Marinomonas mediterranea MMB-1: one gene and its partner. The protein of the gene in region 1 interacts with the protein of each later gene in a pairwise test. Links are inferred from orthologs where the notes say so. Each region holds a gene or a part of one and is shown on either strand. Other genes may lie near its edges. The genes, in order: MARME_RS08980 and groL.

What was found.
Region 2: the proteins of MARME_RS08980 (region 1) and groL interact in binary tests that used the Escherichia coli proteins (3 or more experiments, as listed by UniProt). The link is inferred for Marinomonas mediterranea MMB-1 from one-to-one orthologs.

The regions. Positions count from the first base shown.
Region 1 is NC_015276.1:1,971,859-1,974,993, reverse strand. Bases 1-2,807 are described here. They hold MARME_RS08980 (ABC transporter ATP-binding protein), read right to left. Parts: upstream 1,903-2,807; coding sequence 1,099-1,902; downstream 1-1,098. Other genes in these bases: MARME_RS08975 (calcium/sodium antiporter), read left to right, coding at 2,079-2,807; mlaE (lipid asymmetry maintenance ABC transporter permease subunit MlaE), read right to left, coding at 320-1,102; mlaD (outer membrane lipid asymmetry maintenance protein MlaD), read right to left, coding at 1-317. Outside these bases: more of MARME_RS08975, read left to right, coding at 2,808-3,035; LPS export ABC transporter periplasmic protein LptC, read left to right, coding at 3,042-3,135. UniProt on the Escherichia coli protein: Part of the ABC transporter complex MlaFEDB, which is involved in a phospholipid transport pathway that maintains lipid asymmetry in the outer membrane by retrograde trafficking of phospholipids from the outer membrane to the inner membrane.
Region 2 is NC_015276.1:2,263,463-2,266,719, forward strand. What follows is about bases 308-3,236. They hold groL (chaperonin GroEL), read left to right. Parts: upstream 308-917; coding sequence 918-2,555; downstream 2,556-3,236. Other genes in these bases: MARME_RS10385 (FxsA family protein), read left to right, coding at 308-451; MARME_RS10390 (co-chaperone GroES), read left to right, coding at 576-866; MARME_RS10400 (EAL domain-containing protein), read left to right, coding at 2,747-3,236. Outside these bases: more of MARME_RS10385, read left to right, coding at 1-307; more of MARME_RS10400, read left to right, coding at 3,237-3,257.

The DNA of each region.
Region 1 (3,135 bases):
AGACCACTGGTTAAAATAGCAATTGAACTGTCTGTTGGGATATTATCGATATCACTGTGAACCGACATTGTCACCAGCCCCATGAAGTATTCTTTATCAAAAGAAATACTCTCGACTTCACCAACCGTCACACCCGCAATCGTAACTTTAGCACGTTCAGTTAAGCCACCTATATCGTCAAAGCGAGCAACAATATTGTACGTATCTTTCTTATCAGAAAACGCTAGACCACTTACTTGTATTGCAAGGTATCCGAACGCAGCAATACCCAACACAATAAAAACACCTACCAAAAGTTCCGTATGTTTATTTCTCATTCCTAAAAATCCCCAAACATTGCCGCAGTTAGAATAAAATCAAGAAATAGGACAGCTAAAGATCCTAGCACTACCGTTCGCGTTGTCGCCTTACCAATACCTTCTGACGTAGGGTCACACTCGAATCCTTGATAAACGGCTATCCATGTAATAGCACAAGCAAAAAAGATTGATTTTATAATGCCGTTAAACACATCGATATCAAAATAGACTGATTGCTGCATCAATGACCAAAATGAGCCATCATAAATACCCAACCAATGAACTGATACTAGCATACCGCCTAAAATACCTGTCGCAGAGAAAATCAAGCAAAGTAGCGGCATACAAATCATACCAGCGATAAACCTAGGCGCGATAACTCGGCGAAGAGGATCAACTCCCATCATTTCATAACTGGATAACTGTTCCGTCGCCTTCATTAAGCCTATCTCGGCCGTTAACGCAGACCCTGCTCTACCCGCGAACAACAATGCAGTAACCACGGGCCCCAACTCACGCAACAAACTCAATGCCAACAATTGGCCCACCGCCTGCTCCGAGCCAAACTTTGCCAATATGGTGTACCCCTGAAGCGCAAGCACCATGCCGATAAAGCACCCAGAAACTATAACAATCACTAAGGACAAAACACCAACGGAATAGACTTGATTGACAAGCAAGCGACAACTTTCATCCCACCTAACAGGTAACCTAGCAAGTGTTTGAAATAGGAATATTCCTGCGCGCCCAATCGACTCCAATTGGTCAAATAACGATTGCCCGACATTTCGTACTTTTTTCAAGTTGAACTCCCTATCAGGTCTCCAGCATAGCTGCACGCTGGAAAATGGAATGGAACAGGGCCATCTGCTTGGCCATTTAGAAACTGAATAACGCGTGCATCATCCGACGCCTTTATTTCTTCAGGTGTTCCTTGAGCAACAACAGTACCACCCGACAGAATACACACATGATCAGATATTGACAGAGACTCTTCAACGTCATGAGAGACGAGAACGGATGTTATACCAACCGCTTTATTTAGTTTTTTGATCAATTCGACAAGCACGCCTTTTGAGATTGGATCTTGCCCAGCGAATGGCTCATCATACATAACAAGCTCTGGATCGAGTGCGATAGCCCGCGCTAGAGCAACGCGACGTGCCATACCACCAGATAACTCCGAAGGCATTAGATCAACCGCCCCCCTCAAGCCCACACTTTGCAACTTCATTAAAACAATATCTTTAATAATGTCATCCGGAAGGTCCGTGTGCTCCTCCAAGGGAAAGGCAACGTTTTCATAGACAGACATATCACTAAACAGCGCCCCACTTTGAAACAACATGCCAATTTTCTTACGTGTGTCATACAAAGCAGAACGATTGGCTTTATGAATATCTACGCCATCAACCAACACTGAGCCTTGATCTGGATGGAGTTGAGCGGCGATTAAACGCAACAGTGTCGTTTTCCCTGTGCCACTCGGCCCCATAACGGCGGTTATTTTTCCACGAGGAATGTTAATAGACACTCCTTCATAAATCGCTCTCTCTCCACGAGTAAACGATAGATTGCTAATTTGAACGTAAGCGTTTTTCACGACTTTTATACTTCCATTTAAATCTATTGTACAAATAGTAGCATTCGCCCTCCCCAAATTAAACGCTATAACTATTATGTTGTTTGTTTTATAAAGGATCGCGCACGTCAAGTCTTGAATTTAGTTGGTAAACCACATTAAATGGAGCACTTTGCTATCCATGGAATAAAAGATATATGTTTTTGTTTGCTGCGGCGCTCGTAACTGGCCTTATTTTATTAGTATTAAGCTCAGATAAGTTTATCGAACATGCGGCACTTGTCGCCGAAAAATTAAATGTTAGCCCAATTATAATTGGTGTAACGCTCGTCGCCCTAGGAACCTCTGCCCCTGAGATGGTTGTGTCGGCCACCGCCGCACTAGATAATGCACCAGGGATAGCGATTGGTAACGTCCTAGGATCAAATATAGCCAATGTTGCCTTAGTATTAGGTGCAACACTTTTTTTCTCGTCCATTCCAATTGCGGGAACGCTCGTAAAAAAGGAGATACCTCTCGTTGTCGCCATCACACTGATAGCAGGCGCTCTGTTTTACGATGGGCACCTCTCCAAAGTGGACGGCTTAATACTGATTGCTTCATTTGTTATTGCTTTAATTATCTTACTTAAGGGTACGAAAGACGGTGAAGACGAGCTCACAGAAGATTTACCTGAAGATGACGGTAAGAGTGTCTGGTACTCATTGCTTATGGCGACATTAGGTCTCGCAGTATTAATTATTTCATCAAAAATATTGGTATGGGGAGCGGTCGGAATTGCGACACTAATGGGAATAAGCGAACTTGTTATAGGCTTGACCATTGTCGCAATCGGCACAAGCTTGCCTGAATTAGCCGCTTCGATTACAAGCGTTAAAAAAGGTCATCATGATATTGCCATTGGCAATGTATTAGGATCAAACCTATTCAATTTGGCAACCGTATTACCAATGCCAGCGATCCTAGCCCCAGGATTGCTAAACGAAGAGGTGTTAAATCGCGATTATTGGTGGGTTTTAGGACTTACCCTTACATTAACACTTCTTGTCCTTGTATACTCTCGCACTAGATCTAAAGAAGTTCCTCGCTGGATTGGCTTCCCCTTGTTGGGCAGCTATGCAATCTACTTATATACTCTAATTGCATATAGCTAATTAATTATGAATATACTTTCGTCTAAAGACTGGGCAAAAAAGCTCCTTATTCTTTTAGCAATAGCGGCGTCTGCAACGGCATTCTTTTGGTATGGGGCGT
Region 2 (3,257 bases), 290 kb from region 1 along the record:
TATATTGGTTCCTGTCGTGGAGCTTTTCGTACTGATAGAAGTTGGTGGTCAAATAGGTGGCTTAACCACGGTTTTACTTGTATTTTTAACCGCTGCGATCGGTGTCTCGTTGATACGAAAGCAAGGTATAGATGCTGCGTTTAAGGCTCAAGAGAAGCTTCAGCGGGGCGAAATTCCGGCAGTGGAAATTGCGGAAGGTTTTATGTTGGCGTTTGCTGGGCTTTGCTTGCTGATACCAGGCTTTGTGACCGATGCGATAGGGGCGTTGATGCTTATCTCCCCATTACGTAAAGTGGTTGCTTCTGGGATCGCCTTGAATTTTCTCAAGAATAGAATGAACATGCGCTCCGCATGGGATCATTCCCCTTTTGATGCTCAGGCTTCAAAATCCGAGACGCCGATCGACGGCGAATATTCAAAAGAAGAAAACGACTTTATCGAAAAAAAGTAACGCTTTAGGGTTGAAATGTGTTTTCTCGACCACATTAAAAAGTCGATACAGAATCCTACTATGAAAAGTAGGGCAGTCCGGCCAGGGGATTCCTGGTATTGATTAATTTTGGAGATTAAGATCAATGAATATTCGTCCTTTGCACGATCGTGTTGTTGTTCGCCGTAAAGAAGAAGAGACAACAACCGCATCTGGTATCGTTTTGCCTGGATCAGCTACAGAAAAGCCTACACAAGGTGAGGTCCTAGCTGTCGGCACGGGTCGTATTCAATCAAACGGTGACGTGCGCGAGCTAGCTGTTAAGACTGGAGATACTGTGTTGTTCGGTCAGTACTCTGGTCAAACTGTTAAAATTGACGGTGAAGAACTGCTTATTATGAAAGAAGAAGAGATCTACGGCATCGTTGAAGCCTAATCTCCAACCGTTTTGATAACATAACGAAATTCACAATTTAGGATAAAGAAAATGGCTGCTAAAGAAGTAAAATTTTCAGATAGCGCGCGTCAGAAAATGCTACAAGGCGTTAACGTTCTAGCGGACGCAGTAAAAGTTACTCTAGGACCTAAAGGTCGTAACGTTGTAATCGAAAAATCGTTTGGTGCTCCACTAGTAACCAAAGATGGCGTGTCTGTGGCGAAAGAAATCGAATTAGAAGATAAATTCGAAAACATGGGCGCTCAAATGGTTAAAGAAGTGTCATCACAAGCAAATGATGTTGCTGGTGATGGTACGACAACAGCAACTGTTTTGGCTCAATCATTTGTGACTGAAGGCCTAAAAGCGGTAGCGGCGGGTCGTAACCCAATGGACCTTAAGCGTGGTATTGATAAGGCGACTACGGCTGTTGTTGCAGAGATTGCAGCGCTTTCAACGCCTTGTTCTGACAATCGTGCTGTAGAGCAAGTTGGTACTATCTCTGCAAACTCTGATGAAACCGTTGGTAAGCTAATTGCTGAAGCAATGGAGCGCGTTGGTAAAGAAGGCGTTATCACTGTTGAGGAAGGTTCTGGCTTCGAAGATGAGCTAGACGTTGTAGAAGGTATGCAGTTTGACCGTGGTTACCTTTCTCCTTACTTCATCAACAATCAAGAAACGATGAGCGCTGAACTTGAAAATCCGTTCATCCTTCTTGTTGATAAGAAAATCTCAAACATCCGCGATTTACTACCTACGCTAGAAGCTGTTGCTAAGTCTTCTCGTCCTCTTCTTATTGTTGCAGAAGACGTAGAAGGTGAAGCATTGGCGACATTGGTTGTTAATAGCATGCGCGGCATCGTGAAAGTTGCGGCAACTAAAGCGCCTGGTTTTGGTGATCGTCGTAAAGCGATGCTAGAAGATATCGCTATTCTTACAGGTGCGACAGTGATCTCTGAAGAGGTAGGTCTGTCTCTAGAAGGAACAACGGTTGATCAGTTGGGTACCGCTAAACGCGTTACACTAACAAAAGAAAATACGACTGTAGTGGATGGCGCAGGTGATGCAGCTAACATTCAAGGTCGTGTAGAGCAAATTCGTGCTGAAATTGCGAATTCATCTTCTGATTACGACAAAGAAAAGCTTCAAGAGCGTGTTGCTAAGCTTGCTGGCGGTGTTGCAGTAATCAAAATTGGTGCGCCGACTGAAGTGGCAATGAAAGAGAAGAAAGCGCGTGTAGATGACGCTCTTCATGCAACTCGTGCTGCCGTTGAAGAAGGTGTTGTTGCTGGTGGTGGTGTAGCGCTAGTACGTGCATTGTCTAAAGTCGCTTCTCTAGAAGGTAGCAACGAAGATCAGAAAGTAGGTATTGATCTAGCGTTGCGCGCAATGGAATCTCCAATGCGTCAAATCGTATCAAACGCGGGTGACGAAGCGTCTGTTGTCGTAGATAAAGTTAAGCAGGGTGAAGGTAACTTCGGTTACAACGCTGCAACTGGCGAATATGGCGATATGATTGAAATGGGTATTCTTGATCCAGCAAAAGTAACGCGTTCAGCGTTGCAAGCTGCAGCGTCTGTTGCCGGTCTTATGATCACAACTGAAGCAATGATCGCTGAAATCCCAAAAGATGATGCTCCTGCTATGCCTGATATGGGCGGCATGGGCGGCATGGGCGGCATGATGTAACCCACGCTAGTCTTTATAGAGGGCCATCAGATTTACTCTGATGGCCTTTTTTTATGCTTTGAGATTGCTTTTTGCTAATCGTTATTATTAGTTTTGGTTAGGATTCAGAAAACTATTTTTTAGTTTGTGATAATCATTTACAATTGTAAGGTTTTGTTTTTATTAGAGGTCTTATGGTGAGTCAGTTGTCCATGACAGGATTGTCACAATCTATATTAATCGACATTGTTCAAAAGCAGCGTTATGGAGTTGAGTATCAACCGATTGTTTCACTTGCTACTGGTGATACATTTGGATATGAAGCGTTGTCACGCTTTTTTGATCAAAGTGGAAATGCTGTCCGCCCTGATTTTGTCTATGCCGCTCTCCACGATAACCCTATCACTCTGTTTCAAGTTGAATATGCCCAGAAAAAAATTCAACTAGCAAACGCAGATTCGGGGAAAATGTTGTTTGTAAACCTTGACCAAGATGCTTTTTTTGCTGCTGGCACGGATGCGCTTAATTGCCCTTTTATGCATCTCGCTAAGGAATATGGCAGGGAGCGAGTGGTGATTGAGCTAATTGAAAACTCGGAGGTTAACGACGCGCTAATGAGTCTCACCATGATAGAAGCGTTTTCTGCATTAGGAATTGGGACGGCAATCGATGATTTATGTAACCCAAAGTCAATGATTTCAATTTCAGTTATGCAGTTGGTTG